One region of the Streptomyces sp. NPDC020379 genome, then DNA from elsewhere that is predicted to be linked to it. Evidence: riboswitches for the same ligand, from Rfam matches in the RefSeq annotation. Region 1 holds a riboswitch; each other region holds the start of a gene.
What was found. Region 1 has a riboswitch for cyclic di-AMP ahead of ACH427_RS12840 (peptidoglycan DD-metalloendopeptidase family protein). Riboswitches for the same ligand answer to the same signal wherever they lie in the genome.

Region 1 (3,652 bases):
GGTGCGCGTGAGCCCAGCGGTGTCGCGGTGGTCATAGCGCCGCCGGCCGCCGCGCAGCAGCCGCAGCAGGGCACGAAGAAGCCGTCCCGCTCGCGCGGCTCGGGCTCCGGGTCCGGCCGCAGCCGTACGCGTACGGAGCCGAACGCCGGCAACGGTGGCGGCGGCTACCGCGGCTTCGGCAGCGGCACGGGGCAGGGCCAGGGCGGCGGGGCGTCCCGCCGTTCGGGTGGTACGCGTCCGGGCAACGCGGTTCGCCGTGGCGGTGGGGGCGGGGGCTCTCGGCGGGCGCCGAAGGTCTGACCGGTTGCTCTGACCGGTTGCTCTGACCGGTTGCGGGGGGCTCGGCGTTGCCTTGTGCGGGTGCGTTGCCGCTTGCGGCGGGGCGCCTTGCCGGGCTTGGTTGTGGGGTTCGCCGTTGTCTTCTGCGGGTCCGTTGTGCTTTCGGTGGGGTGGCCTCAAGCGCCGGCCGGGCTGGTTTGTGGTGGGTGCCGGGGGTGGGTCTTCCGGGCTGGGGACCTGGAACGCGGTGCGGTGCGGGTCTTGCGGATTGAGTGCCGTGATGTCGCACCGCGTTCCAGAACCCCACCCTCCAGCCCCACCCCCTCCCGCCGGAGGGCGAGTGCGGGACGTGTCCGCTTCAGGGTTCGCATTCAGCCCGTTGGGGGCACCTCCCAGCGTTAGCTGGGGGAGATTGAGGACGCGCGAAGCGTGTTGCGCGGTCTGGGGCAGCGCCCCCCCCCACGCGGCGGAGCCGCACATCAGACGCAGCCGGGAAGGGGCGGGCAGGGGAACAAGCGCCGCAGGCCGACCGCCCCGCACGCTGGGGCTGGGCACGCGCCCCCTGGCGTGTTCTGCGACCCGCGGGCGCGTCTGACACGCCGGCAGTTCCAAAGCCCTGACGCGCCGCTGGACACCCTCGTCAACGACACACCCGGCATTCGGGCGCGGACAGCCGCACCACAGGCGACAAGGCCCTGCTCGCGACCCGGCCCGGCCCGGCGACGAACGCCCCCGCCGGGCCGCCGGCGTTTCCGGTACGCCCGCTGCGGCACGGCCGACTGCGCGTACGGCCGTCGACCGGCGTACCGAGAGCACGCGGCACCGAAATCCGCCCGCACGCGCAGTAGTGGATCTTGATCGTTCCGCATTCCGTCGGAATAAGGACCACATTAAGAAGTCGGTCTCCTCGCCAAGTCCTGACCAAGGAGCCGGTCGATTCAGCCTTTCGGCTTGGAAACCACGCGGTCTGTCTATTAACGTTCGATAACGACGTGCGGTCCTCATCACCGCCGCAAGAGGCGGCGCCGTGCGCCTTCGCCGAATCCCGCGGGCACAGCAAGACCTGATACACCAGCAGCATCTGGGAACCGGGGAACCACCCGCCCTGGGGTGAATCGGGCCGCACCCGGCTCGTAGGAGACCTTCCTGCTCCGAACCCGACAGCTAACCCGGTAGGCGAGAAGGAAGGAAAGGAGTGCGCCCCCGTGGCGTTCAACGAGCCTGCCCTCGACCCCACTCTGCACGGGTCGAACGAGCCTTACGTACCCGAACTTCCGATCGTGCCCGCGTATATGACCGCCCATATGGCGACGCCCTCGCCGCAGACGGCGGCCATGGGAAGCGGCACCCCGGCGATCGCGACTCCCGCGCGGGGCTTCACCACTGATTCTCAGCCGATGCCCCCTCAGCCGGTCGCACAGCGATCGGCAGCGCCCCAGCCGACTGTCCCGCACTGGGCAGTGCCTGAGCCGGCGGCGCCGGAGCCGGTCGTCGGCGAGGCCGCGCACCCCGCCCCCGTACCGGCCCGTGGCGGGAGCGGCGGCCGGCACCGCGTCGCCAAGCAGCGCGGCGGCACGATGGCCCGCAGCGGCGCCGTCCTCGGCGTCGGTGTCATCGCGGCGGTCGGCGCGGGCGGCATGGCGAGTGCGCAGGACCGCCCGGCGGCGCCGATATCGGTACCCGACCTGGCCGGCTCCCTCCTCGGCGGCGGTCAGACGCACGAGGAACAGGCCGCGCCCGCCGCGCCCGCTGCCGAGCAGCCGCTCACCCAGGCCGGCCTGAGCACCGAGGAAGCGGCCCAGGGCACCACGAACGCGGGCGAGGCCCTGCGTGCCCGCATCCTCCAGCAGGCCGAGCACCAGCAGAACTCCGCCGACGACCGGACGCGCGAGGCGGCACAGCGCGAGGCGGCCGAGGCGGCGGCCAAGAAGGCGGCGGAAGCGGCCGAGGCGGACAGGGCGGCGAAGGCGGCCGAGGCCGAGCAGGCCGAGGCGGCGCGTGCCGAGGCCCGCCCGGCGGCCGCGGAGGACGCCGCCGCCGACCCCACCGACCCCGGGCCCCGCACGCCCGCGGCGCACAGCCCGGGCGCGTACACCCTCCCCGTCGGCTCGTACACCCTGACCGCCGGCTTCGGCCAGGCGGGCAACATGTGGTCCGCGAACCACACCGGCGAGGACTTCGCCGCCCCGACCGGCACGCCCGTCAAGGCGATCGGCAGCGGCACGATCACCCACGCCGGGTGGGCGGGCGCGTACGGCTACCGCATCGTGCTGAAGCTGGACGACGGTACGGAGGTCTGGTTCTGCCACCTGTCGTCGATGGTGGTCACCTCGGGCAAGGTGAACAGCGGCGACGTGATCGGCCGCGTGGGCGCCACCGGCAATGTCACCGGCCCGCACCTCCACCTGGAGATCCGCCCGGACGGCGGGGCCCCGGTCGACCCGCTGCCCTGGCTGCGCGAGCGCGGCCTGGAGCCGTAGCCCTGGTGACGGCGAGCGCGGGAACGGACGGGCTGGGGTGTGCGATTCCCGGCCCGTCCGGCGTTTGAGGACGGGACCAGGGCCGCCGCATGCCCCGGGTGCCCGAGATCGAGCCCGTACGGCGGCACCGGACCCCGGTCCGGTGCCGCCGGAGCCCGGGGACAGTGGCCAAACCACCCGCCGTCACGCATAGCCGCCGCGAACAAGGGCACCCGGATGCTGTGACAGCCGCGATCACCACCTCCGTACCGGCCCGTCTGGACCGCCTCCCCTGGTCCCGCTGGCACTGGATGGTGGTGATCGGCCTCGGCACGGTCTGGATCCTGGACGGCCTGGAGGTCACGGTCGTCGGCAACATCGCCGGCCGCCTCTCCGAGCGGGGCAGCGGCCTGCCGGTCACGTCGGGCGAGGTCACGGGCCTGGCCGCGGCCCTCTATGTGGCGGGGGCGTGCTCCGGTGCGCTCTTCTTCGGCCGCCTCACCGACCGGTTCGGCCGCAAGAAGCTGTTCATCGTCACCCTCGCCGTCTATCTGGCCGCGACGGCGATGACCGCCCTGTCGTTCTCCTCCTGGTGGTTCTTCGCCTTCCGCTTCCTGACCGGATTCGGCATCGGAGGCGAGTACGCGGCCATCAATTCCGCCATCGACGAGCTGATCCCCGCGGCCTACCGCGGCCGGGTCGACCTCATCATCAACGGCAGCTTCTGGATCGGCGCGGTCGGCGGTTCCCTGCTGTCGATCCTGATGCTCGACACGGCCGTCTTCCCGATGGACGTGGGGTGGCGGCTGACATTCGCGCTGGGGGTGGTCCTGGGCCTGGTCATCCTGCTCGTACGGCGGCATGTGCCGGAAAGTCCGCGCTGGCTGTTCATCCACGGCCGAGGGGACGAGGCC
Region 2 (3,652 bases), on a different contig from region 1:
AACTCCTGGATGTCCACGTTGGAGTCGGCGTGCGACCCACCGTTGAGGATGTTCATCATCGGAACGGGCAGCAGGTGCGCGTTCGGGCCGCCCAGGTAGCGGAAGAGCGGCAGGTCGGATGCCTCGGACGCGGCGTGCGCGACGGCGAGGGAGACGCCGAGGATGGCGTTGGCGCCGAGCGAGCCCTTGTTGTCGGTGGCGTCCAGGTCGAACATCGCCTGGTCGATCAGGCGCTGCTCGGTGGCGTCGTAGCCGACGAGCTCCGGGCCGATCTGCTCGATGACGGCCAGCACGGCCTTCTCGACGCCCTTGCCGAGGTAACGGTTCTTGTCACCGTCACGGAGCTCGATGGCCTCGAAGGCACCGGTCGAGGCACCGGACGGCACGGCGGCACGGCCCGTGGAGCCGTCGTCGAGGCCGACCTCGACCTCGACCGTGGGGTTGCCTCGCGAGTCGAGGATCTCGCGAGCTACGACGACGTCGATGGACGGCACGAGGGTCTCCTTCGTGTGTGTCTGGAGTTCTGCGAGCACGAGCCTAACGGGCGGCGGGGGGTCGCTCTGCCGTCGGGACGCCTCATGGACCGAAAAATGGCACAAACGCGATGATCACGGGGCGAATGGCGGCAATGTTTCGCTGAACGGTGAAGCCTGCGGCTCGCTTCTGGTCTTCTGGGTGCGGTCCGTTGCCGCCTGCGGCGGGAGCGGCCTGCGGCCGCGTCCTCAAGCGCCGGACGGGCTGGTTTTGGCTGATCTGAGTGCGCCATTCAGCCCGTCCGGCGCTTGAGGACAACGCGGCGAAGCCGTGTTGCAGGGGGGTCTGGGGGCTTGCCCCCAGTTCCGGGAGCGAACGGCGAAGCCCCGCTCCAGCGCGGCTCGGGGTTCGCGGCGGAGCGGGGCGGTGTCGCTGTGAGCGATCGGGTGCGGCGGTGAGAACCGCCGCACCCACCGGATCAGCTGAGGTGCAGCTGCTGGCCCGGGAAGATCAGATCGGCGTTGGCGACGACGTCCTTGTTCAGGTCGTAGAGCTTCTCCCAGCCGCCCTTGACCTTGTTGGCGTCGGCGATCTTGCCGAGGGTGTCGCCTTCCTTGACCTGGTACTCGCCGTCACCCTTCTGCACGGGCTTCGGGGCGGCGTGCTTCGGCGCGGTCTGCTTCGGGGCCGGGGCGGCCTCGGACTCGTCCTCGTCGGAGCTCTGCGCCTGCGGAGCGGCGTGCTTCGGGGTGGTCTTCTTCGGCGCGGCCTGGCGCTCGCTGCGGTCGGCGTGCGACTTCGTGGAGGTGCCGCGGTCGGCCTTCTCCGAGCCGGAGGTGTCCGCGCCGGCACCCGAGCCACCGGGGGTCATGCCGGACACGGCGCAGCCCCAGGCGCCCGGGCCCTGCATGGCGAGGAGCTTCTCGGCGACGGCGATCTGCTGGGACTTGCTGGCGTGGTCGGCTCGGTCGGCGTAGCTCTGGCCGCCGGCGGCGTTCCAGGAGGACTGCGAGAACTGCAGGCCGCCGTAGTAACCGTTGCCGGTGTTGATGGACCAGTTACCGCCGGACTCGCACTGGGCGACCTTGTCCCAGGTGGAGACGGAGGCGGCGTTCGCGGAGGTCGCGATCATCAGCGGGGCCGCGACCGCGGCGCCGGTGACACCGGCGAGCGTGACGATGCGGACGGCCTTGGACGGACGACGGTGCTTGCCCTTGGACATGAGTCGTTTCCTCACCGACGCCTACGAGGTGAGCTGTCGGGTTCGGGCTGTGAGTTCGCCCGGCCTCGTGTGCGAGCACACTCGGCTTCACCCCAAGCCGTCCCGGATCCTCCGGTCACCGACCGGTGGATTCGTTCCGGCGCCTACCTTGGTTCCCCCGCTCCTGCCTACGGCGCTTGCGCGACGACTCCGCCGGTCGCCGGCAGGATTCGGCGTGGCGACCGTGGTGCTCGCTTTGGCGAGCGGTCATGACGGTAAGCACTCCGGGCCGACGGGTTCAAACCCCTCTTTCCAGCCACAGTTGCCTCTTGTTACCCATAGAAACCTGGCATTTCCGCAGGTGGGAGCGGGTGTGCCAAGTTTTGGAGGGGGCCGTTCCGCGGAAGTTCAACGAGACCCATGTCTCACTTTCGACTGGAACGGACATTCCCCCCGAACTGTCGGTCTATTTGCCGACCTCAAGCCGCTGACCAGGAAGTATCAAATCGGGATCGGAACCGACAACTTTCTCGTTCCGCTGGTACAGCGATTGCCACCCACCGTTAACGGAGTGGGCCTCCGCGATGACTGACAGGTTGTCACCCGGCCGCACCGTGTAATCCCCGGCGGCGGGCCTGTCCGTACGGGCGTCTTCGCCGCCGCGCGAGGCGCGGCCCTCGTCGTCCGAACGCGGCGGCTCGGCACGGTGCTTGCCCGAGCCCGGACCGGAAGCGGGACCGGAGTCCGGACCGGAGCCTTCCGCCGGGCCGCCGGTGGACGGCGCGTGCGGGGACGCGGAGTCCGCGGATCCCGGCGTGCCGGTGGACGGGTCGGCCGGCTTCCGCGTGGACGGCGCGCCCGACGTGGGGATTTGGGTGGGGTCGCCCGTGGGCCCGGTCGTCGGGCCGGTCGTCGGGCTGCCCGGGTCCTTGCGGTGCTTGCCGCTCTCGGGCTTGTCGCTCGTGGAGGGCGAAGGGGTCCCGGAGGAAGGCTTCGCGTCCGGCGTCGCGTCCGGGTTTGCGGACGGTGAGGCCGGGGCAGCCGGGGAAGCGGTGGAGTCCGACGGCGCGGAGCCGCCCGTCGCGGGTGCGGAGGGAGTGCGCTCCGGTGCACCAGGCGCGGGTGCGTCGCGCGTCGGCGCCTTGGTGCTGCCGGGCGTCACTTCCGGGGCCTTGCCGTCCTTGGTGAGGCCCGCGGCGGAGCCGCACGCCTGCCAGGTGCTCGCACCGGCGTTCAGGACCTCCTCGGCGACGGCGATCTGCTGCTGACGGCTGGCGAGGTCGGGGCGCGGGGCGTACGCGCGGCCGCCGTACCGCTCCCACAGCTCCTGGGTCATCTGCAGCCCGCCGTAGGAGCCGTTGCCGGAGTTGGTGCTCCACGTCCCGCCGCTCTCGCACTGGGCGACGCGGTCCCACGTGGGGGCGTCGGCGGCGCCGGCGCCGGTGGCCGCGAGCAGCGGCATGGCGAGGGCCGACCCCGTCACCCCCGCTGCGACCACGACGGCGGGTACCTGACGGGGGCGACGATGTCGACCGTTCCCGGAGCGCATGTGATGGCCTCTCGTGTGACGGCGAATATGGTGGTCGAACATAGCCACCGGCCCCTTCAGTCACAAGCCGGTGTAGCGCGGGTCACGCGGTGGTCACGCCGGTTGACGCAGGGTCATCCGGCATGCGCCTCGAACTCGACCGGCAGGGTGCGCAGTCCGCGCATGATGAGCCCGCCGCGCCACCGCAATTCCTCCGGATCGACAGAAAGCCGCAGGTCAGGGAGGCGGCGCAGCAGCGTCGCGAGCGCGGTCCTGCCCTCGAGCCGGGCCAGCGGGGCACCCAGGCAGTAGTGGATGCCGTGCCCGTATCCGAGGTGCTGGTTGTCGGCCCGGGAGAGGTCGAGGGTGTCGGGCTCCGTGAAGCGCTCCGGGTCCCGGTCGGCGGCCGCGAGAACCACGAGCACGGGGTCCCCCTCGGCGATGCGCTG
Region 3 (3,652 bases), on a different contig from region 1:
ACGCCGAGGGTGCCGAGGCGGCTCTCGACCGCCTGGCGAAGCTGGTCGCCGAGGGGCTCGAGGAGCTCCCGGAGACCGTCTGATTCACGGGAATCGCGCGCGGCGGGGCCGCGGCGGCCGATTGAGGCCGCCGCGGCCCCGCTGTCGTTTTCCCGGCCCTCCGCTTTCCCCGTCGCCTCGCGGCCGGGTTTCGCGCCGTGCGCGCCGCTCGAATTCCGCCGGCCACACGGTGGCAACGCTCCACGGATAACCGCCCGTTGTCAGGAGGGGGCGGCCGCGGTGCGCACCGATTGTTTCGGATTCCGCGCCCGGACCGGGCGGACGGGCCTGCGCAGCCGGTATTCACCCGGCACGCGGTCGGCGCGTGTCGCGGCGAGCGCCCGCGCACGGTCCGCGTCGCCCCGGGCGATCGCGTCGACGAGGGCACCGTGCGCCTCCCACGTGCGCACCGGCCGCAGGGGCGGCTCCGCCACGTACACCCAGGCGATCTTGAGCCGCAGCTGGGTGAGCAGCGCGGCGAGGCTGGGGCTGCCGGTGGCCTGGGCGAGCGTCTCGTCGAACCAGTCGTCCAGGGGCCGCAGTTCGCCGGTCCGGCCGGCCCGGGCGCGCTCCAGACCGAGTCTGACCAGCCCGCGGAGCACCTTGAGGTGGGCCTCGGTGCGGCGCTGCGCGGCGCGCGCGGCGCCCAGGGGTTCCAGCAGGGCCCGGACGTCGAGCAGGTCGGCGGCCTCGTGCTCGGTGGGTTCGGCGACGCAGGCGCCCGCGTGGCGGCGGGTGGTCACGAAGCCTTCGGAGGCGAGGGTGCGCAGGGCTTCGCGCACGGGTACGCGGGAGACGCCGTAGCGGCGGGCGAGCAGTTCCTCGATGAGCCTGCTGCCGGGCGGGAAGAAGCCGGAGACGATGTCGTCACGGATCGCGGTGCACACGGCCTGCGTGGGAATTCCGCGGCTGTCCGGCACCGGGTTGTCATAGCCGTTCACGTACGGCCCCGCATGGGTGAACCTCCGCATTGACCCCCGCGAAACGCGGCCGATTGACGCCTGTCGGGCGACTCTATTGCAGGCGCCGGGAATTTCCGATGGCGCCGGTGAAGTCATCGGTATGTTTTGGCCAACACGAAGGCCCCGGTCGGTGACCGGGGCCTGGTGACGGGGAACGCCGCGATACTCGGCGATACGGCGGTGAAAGCCGGGGGGCGTGGTGCGTCAGACGTTGACGCCGTGCGAGCGCAGGTACTCGACCGGGTCGATGTCGGAGCCGTACGCGGGGCCGGTACGGGCCTCGAAGTGCAGGTGCGGGCCGGTGACGTTGCCGGTGGCGCCGGAGAGGCCGATCTGCTGGCCCGGGGTGACCGTCTGGCCGACGCTGACGTCGATGGACGACAGGTGACCGTACTGCGTGTAGGTGCCGTCGCTGTGCTGGATGACGACGTTGTTGCCGTACGCGCCGCCCCAGCCCGCCTCGACGATGGTGCCCGCGCCCACGGCGTGCACCGAGGTGCCCGACTCGGCGTGGAAGTCGATGCCGGTGTGGCTGCCGGAGGACCACAGGCCGCTGGACGCCTTGTAGGCGGTGGAGACGTAGGAGCCGTCGATCGGCGCGACGTAGGCGTTGAGGCGCTTGCGCTCCTGCTCGCGGGCGGCGCGCTCCTGCTCCTTGCGCTCGGCGTCCAGCTTGCGCTGGGCCTCGTCGGCCTTCTGCTTGACCTCGGCGGCCTGCTTCTTGGCGGCGGCCTCGGCCTGCAGGCGGGCGGCGGTCTCGTCCGCGGAGCTGCGCTGGATCTCGGCCTGCTCGCCGACGCGGTCGGCCGTGTCGTCGCCGATGACGATGGCCTGGGTGAGGCCGGTGTCCTCGACGCGCGGGGCGTCGTCGGTGGCGGCGAGTGCCGGAGCGGCGAATCCCGCCATGACACCGGTGGCCGCGAGGGTGGCTATGCCCGCCGCGTTCGCCCCGGCGCGGACGGCGCGGCTCGGACGGCGGTGCTTACCGGTGGGACGAGTGAACGCCATGGGTACGGCTGATCCTTTCCTTCCTTCTCGCCTACCGGGTTAGCTGACGGGTTCGGAGCAGGAAGGTCTCCTACGGATCCCTCCGGAGAGGGGCCCGATTCACCCCAGGGACATGTGGGTCCCCGGCTCCCCTGGCTCGCGCCGTACGGGGACTCGGCGATGACTGTCCGGGGCCGCGGATGCGACTCACATCTGACGGGCAGCCGCCCTGACGCTAGACGCCGCCACTTTCGAACGGCAAACAGAAGCCCTAATTTGTGGCGTACGCCACAGCGGAGATGTGCAACCACTCCACTAAATCGGACATAAAGGAGGCGCGCGGGACCCGTGGGCCCCGCGCGCCTCCCGGGTGGCTGATGTCATCCGGCGTCAGACATCGGCCGCCGGACGCGACTCGGGGGTGAGCCGGATGTGAGCGGCCGTCAGGTGTCAGCCGCTGACGACGGTGACCTCGCCGATCCCGAGCGCCCTGACGGGCTCCTCGATCTCCGCGGCGTCACCGACGAGGACGGTCACGAGCCGGTCGACCGGGAAGGCGTTGACGACGGCGGCCGTCGCCTCCACGGTGCCGGTCCGCGCGAGGCGCTCGTACAGCCGCGCCTGGAAGTCGTCCGGCAGATACTGCTCGACCTGGTCGGCGAGGGTGCCCGCGACGGCCGCGGCGGTCTCGTACTTCAGCGGCGCGACACCGACCAGGTTCTGCACGGCGGTGTCCCGCTCGGCGTCCGTCAGGCCCTCGGCGGCGAGGGTGCGCAGCACCGTCCACAGGTCGTCCAGGGCGGGGCCGGTGGAGGCCGTGTCGACCGAGCCGCTGATGGCGAGCATGGCCGCGCCCGTGCCCTCCGGGGAGGAGCGCAGCACCTGGCCGAAGGACCGCACGCCGTAGGTGTAGCCCTTCTCCTCGCGCAGGACGCGGTCCAGGCGCGAGGTGAGGGTGCCGCCGAGGCAGTACGTGCCGAGCACCTGGGCGGGCCAGACGCGGTCGTGCCGGTCGGCGCCGATCCGGCCGATCAGCAGCTGGGTCTGGACGGCGCCGGGGCGGTCCACGATGACCACGCGGCCGGTGTCGTCCGCGGTGATCGGCGGCACCGGCCGGGGCTCCGCCACGGAGCCTGTCCAGGCGCCCAGGGAGTCGCCGAGCGCCTCGTCGAGATCGATGCCGGTGAAGTCGCCGACGACCACGGCGGTCGTGGTGGCGGGCCGGACGTGCGCCTCGTAGAAGGCGCGCACGGCGGCGGCGTCGATGCGCGCGACGGTCTCCTCGGTGCCCTGGCGGGGGCGCGACATGCGCGCCTCGGCCGGGAAGAGGTGCTTCGAGAGCGCCATGGCGGCACGGCGGGCGGGGTTGGCCAGCTCGTGCGGGATCTCGTCCAGGCGGTTGCCGACGAGCCGCTCGATCTCGCTGTCGGGGAACGCGGGGGCGCGCAGGGCGTCCGCGAGCAGGGCGAGGGCCTTGGCGAGCCGGGAAGCGGGCACCTCCAGGGAGACCCGGACGCCGGGGTGGTCGGCGTGCGCGTCGAGGGTGGCGCCACAGCGCTCCAGCTCGGCGGTGAACTCCTCGGCCGTGTGCTTGTCGGTGCCCTCCGACAGGGCGCGGGCCATGATGGTGGCGACCCCGTCGAGGCCCTCCGGCTCGGCGTCCA
Region 4 (3,652 bases), on a different contig from region 1:
ATGGCGGTCTTCCCTTCAGCCGATGGGCTCGTGCACGGTGACGAGCTTGGTGCCGTCCGGGAAGGTGGCCTCCACCTGGACCTCGTGGATCATCTCGGGTATGCCGCTCATCACCTCGGCGCGGCTGAGCACCTTGCGCCCGGAGGACATGAGCTCGGCGACGGTCCGGCCGTCGCGGGCGCCTTCGAGGACGTGCACGGTGATCAGGGCCACCGCCTCGGGGTGGTTGAGGAGCACCCCACGGGCCCGGCGCTTCTCGGCTACGTCGGCGGCCACATGGAGAAGCAGGCGTTCCTGCTCATGCGGGGAGAGTTGCATGCGTCCACCTCACTGACGAACCGGTACCCCCAGCGAACCCAACGGGGGCACACAAGAGTTCTACACACCTTTGACCTGGGGTTCTTCATCGGACGACCAGGGATTGCAGATTAGAGCGGAAGCTTTTCCCACGTGTTAACTGACTCTTTGCGCATCCATGGCCAGAGGTGTCACAGGAGGCCGGAGGGGCCAGGGGGACGAAACCGGTGATCCGGGCGGGGCCTTCATGCCGCTGCCGTCTGCAACTACTGGATCTTCTGGGCCGGATCACTCCGCTCCACCCGCATGACACGTACGACGGGCTACGGGCGCCGCAGACCGCGCGCGTCGCCCGCGCCGGGCCCGGCGAAGCCCTCGCAGCCGCGTTCGAGGGCGGTGGGCGGGAGTTGCCCGGGAGCCGCCTGGCACGCCCGTTGCCGGTCCGGCCCGGGGCGCGTCGGCGCGTCCGGGGCGCGGTCCCGCTCACGCTCCCGCCCGCGCCCGTGCATCACGGGTCGGCGGGTGAATAAACACTGCTCCCCCAGACGCCGGACGGCGTCGTAGACGACGCGCGGTGATCGATGTCAACCGGGCACGCACGCCGCGCCGGAGCGGTGCCGCGGGCCCCCAGGCCAGGGGCTCAACAGGGCTTCGCCGAAACGGACAATCCCCGCCGTGTCCAGCGGAATTGCCCGGGAGTGAGCAGCCTCACATACCTCTGGTTCCACTCGGAATCCGTACCTGGGCTGCGCCAAGATCCGGTCGACGACAAGACCCCGCCATCCCGGCGGGGCGGTCCAGGCGGACGCCGAACCCCGCCGCTGCCTGGATGCCGGGTCGAACGAACGCACCGGTGGGGATGGAGGACCCGAGCACGGTGGGACGACCAAGAGTAGTGCGGTCGGCCCTTGGGGTGAAGCCGTTGACACGGCCGGGCATCTTCGCCTGCCCGAACCCGACAGGTCATCCTTCACAGGCGGCTGACGAAGGGTTGGCACATGGGCGCGCACAAACGTCCGTCAATGATGTCCAGGGCCGGCGCGGCCTCCGCGCTCACGCTCGCCGCCGTCGGCGCCACGGTGCTGGTGCCGGGCGGCGCGACGGGAGCCGAGGCATCGACCGTCGCCACCGACGCACTGCACATCGCGGCCTCGAAACAGGGTTCCCCCTATCAGTGGGGCGCGACCGGCCCTTACCGCTTCGACTGCTCGGGCCTGACCCTCTACTCCTTCAAGCGGGCCGGGAAGACCCTGCCCCGCACCGCCGCCGAGCAGTACAACCGGACCACCCATATCTCCCGCTCCGCCCGCGAAGCCGGTGACCTGGTGTTCTTCGTCTCCGGCCAGGGCATCTACCACGTGGGGATATACGCGGGCGGCGGCAGGATCTGGCACGCGCCCAAGACCGGAGCGGTGGTCCGCCTGGAGCGGATCTGGACGAACAACGTCCGCTACGGCCGGGTGAACTGACCCGTCGGCACACACAGCGGCAGGAGGCGGCCGCGATGCCGCACCGGGGCCCCGCACGCCGTGCGGGGCCCCGGTCCCGCCCTCACCGTTCGGCGCTGAGGGCGGGCACGGTCCAGGGCAGCGAGATCCATACGGTCTTGCCGCCGTCCGGGTTCGGGGTGAAGAAGACCCTTCCCCCGCGCTCCGCGGTGAGGCAGCGGATGATGACCAGGCCCCGCCCGTTGTCCTGCTGTACGGCGGCGGGCAGTCTGCGGGGGAGGCACGGGTGGCTGTCGGTGACCCCGATCCGCAACTGCCGGTCGAGGTCGAGCCGGACCTCGACGGTGAAGGTGGGCGACTGGCCGCGGGTGTGCTGCACGGCGTTGGTGGCGAGCTCGGAGACGATCAGCCGCACGGTCTCGGCGGCGTCCGTGCCACCCGGCAGCCCCCAGTCCGCGAGCACGCCGGCCACATAGCGGCGCGCGGTGGAGACCGAGGCGGGGGCGCTCGGCAGGGTGACGGTGGCTTCTTGGTGATCTGCCATGGCGCTGTCCCTTTCCCGCCGGGAGCGGACTCCGACGCAATGCGTCGTGAAGTCGAGAGCACTTCCGGACGGCTCTGCGCGACAGCCTGCCACCGGAAATGGGGGTGATGCGGGCGATCCTCCAGCATCTGCATATATCTGTCGCTCGAAGCGGTGAACTCTACGACGAGAGACCGGATTCCGACGGCACACTGGTCTATTGACGAGAAACACCACGTTCATCACGGGGTTCATCACAGGCGGAGGCAGGGCTATGCGAAACGGACCCGCGGTGCGCCGCCGCAAACTCGGCGGCGAGCTGCGCCGCCAGCGCGAACTCGCCGGACTGACCAGCCTGGAGGCCGCACACGCGGTGGGCTGGCACCAGTCGAAGGTCAGCCGCATCGAGACCGGCAGCAGTGGCGTGAAGTCCTCGGACGTCGCGCTGCTGCTGGACGCGTACGGGGTGTCGGACCCCGAACTGCGCGCGCTGCTGGGAGCGCTGTGCGGCGCTGGCACCGCCGATGCGGAGGGTGCCCGCCGGGGCTGGTGGTACGCCTACCGCAATCTGCTGCCCCCGGCGTATCTCGACTTCATCAGCCTGGAATCGGAGGCGTCGCGGTTACGCACCCTGGAGACGACGGTCGTGCCGGGCCTCCTCCAGACTCCCGCCTATGCCCGCGCGGTGACCCGTGCGGCGCTCAACGACCCGCCGCCGGAGCAGGTGGAGAAGCTGGTGCGGGTGCGCATGGCACGGCAGTCGGTGCTGGGCGGCGACAGCCCGCTGGAGCTGTGCGCCGTGCTGGACGAGGCGGTGCTCCGCCACGAGGTGGGCGGGCGGGAGGTCATGGCCGGGCAACTGCGACACCTGGTGGAAACGGGTGCACAGCGTCATGTGCGGCTGCATGTACTGCCGTTCTCCAGGAGCTGCCATATTGGCATCACCGGACCTTTTGTTATTTTCTCATTTCCGCGCATTGCTGATCTGGACGTGGTTGTTCTCGACCATTTGACGAGTAGCCTCTACCTCGAGCGGAAAGAAGACCTCCGGGCGTACGCCGAGGCATTCACCACGCTGCGGGCGCACGCCCTCTCGCACGAGAACTCGCTGGATTTCATCGCCGGGATCAACGACGGCGCGTAAGGAGGCACCATGTCCGCAATGCCTCGGTACGTACCTTCCCCTTCGGCCCTGTGCGGCGCAGTGTGGCGACGCAGCAGCTACAGCACCGGAATGAACAACTGCGTGGAGACGGCCGGTCTGGCCCCCGGGCTCCTGGCCGTGCGCGACTCGAAGAACACCGCCCTGTCCGCCCTGTTGCTCTCCCCCGTCGCCTGGTCCTCCTTCCTCGCAGGGCTGCGCGACGACTCCCTCCGTCCCCCC

Region 2: linked by a shared signal. The riboswitch ahead of ACH427_RS16585 (transglycosylase family protein) and the one ahead of ACH427_RS12840 (peptidoglycan DD-metalloendopeptidase family protein) in region 1 are both predicted to bind cyclic di-AMP.
Region 3: linked by a shared signal. The riboswitch ahead of ACH427_RS27050 (M23 family metallopeptidase) and the one ahead of ACH427_RS12840 (peptidoglycan DD-metalloendopeptidase family protein) in region 1 are both predicted to bind cyclic di-AMP.
Region 4: linked by a shared signal. The riboswitch ahead of ACH427_RS28740 (C40 family peptidase) and the one ahead of ACH427_RS12840 (peptidoglycan DD-metalloendopeptidase family protein) in region 1 are both predicted to bind cyclic di-AMP.

Annotation. Positions count from the first base shown of each region.
Region 1 covers NZ_JBIRVR010000008.1:25,389-29,040, reverse strand. The annotation lists gene ACH427_RS12845 (DEAD/DEAH box helicase) at 1-300, shown strand, start outside; cyclic di-AMP (ydaO/yuaA leader) riboswitch at 1,306-1,473, shown strand; gene ACH427_RS12840 (peptidoglycan DD-metalloendopeptidase family protein) at 1,485-2,759, shown strand; gene ACH427_RS12835 (MFS transporter) at 3,050-3,652, shown strand, end outside.
Region 2 covers NZ_JBIRVR010000011.1:91,294-94,945, reverse strand. The annotation lists gene eno (phosphopyruvate hydratase) at 1-494, opposite strand, end outside; gene ACH427_RS16585 (transglycosylase family protein) at 953-1,696, opposite strand; cyclic di-AMP (ydaO/yuaA leader) riboswitch at 1,700-1,848, opposite strand; gene ACH427_RS16580 (transglycosylase family protein) at 2,142-3,173, opposite strand; gene ACH427_RS16575 (cytochrome P450) at 3,338-3,652, opposite strand, start outside.
Region 3 covers NZ_JBIRVR010000025.1:27,486-31,137, forward strand. The annotation lists gene ACH427_RS27040 (HPr family phosphocarrier protein) at 1-83, shown strand, start outside; gene ACH427_RS27045 (GntR family transcriptional regulator) at 261-926, opposite strand; gene ACH427_RS27050 (M23 family metallopeptidase) at 1,206-2,009, opposite strand; cyclic di-AMP (ydaO/yuaA leader) riboswitch at 2,023-2,178, opposite strand; gene ACH427_RS27055 (M16 family metallopeptidase) at 2,439-3,652, opposite strand, start outside.
Region 4 covers NZ_JBIRVR010000029.1:35,654-39,305, forward strand. The annotation lists gene ACH427_RS28730 (urease subunit beta) at 1-2, opposite strand, end outside; gene ACH427_RS28735 (urease subunit gamma) at 16-318, opposite strand; cyclic di-AMP (ydaO/yuaA leader) riboswitch at 1,094-1,291, shown strand; gene ACH427_RS28740 (C40 family peptidase) at 1,296-1,766, shown strand; gene ACH427_RS28745 (ATP-binding protein) at 1,849-2,289, opposite strand; gene ACH427_RS28750 (helix-turn-helix domain-containing protein) at 2,543-3,412, shown strand; gene ACH427_RS28755 (DUF397 domain-containing protein) at 3,422-3,652, shown strand, end outside.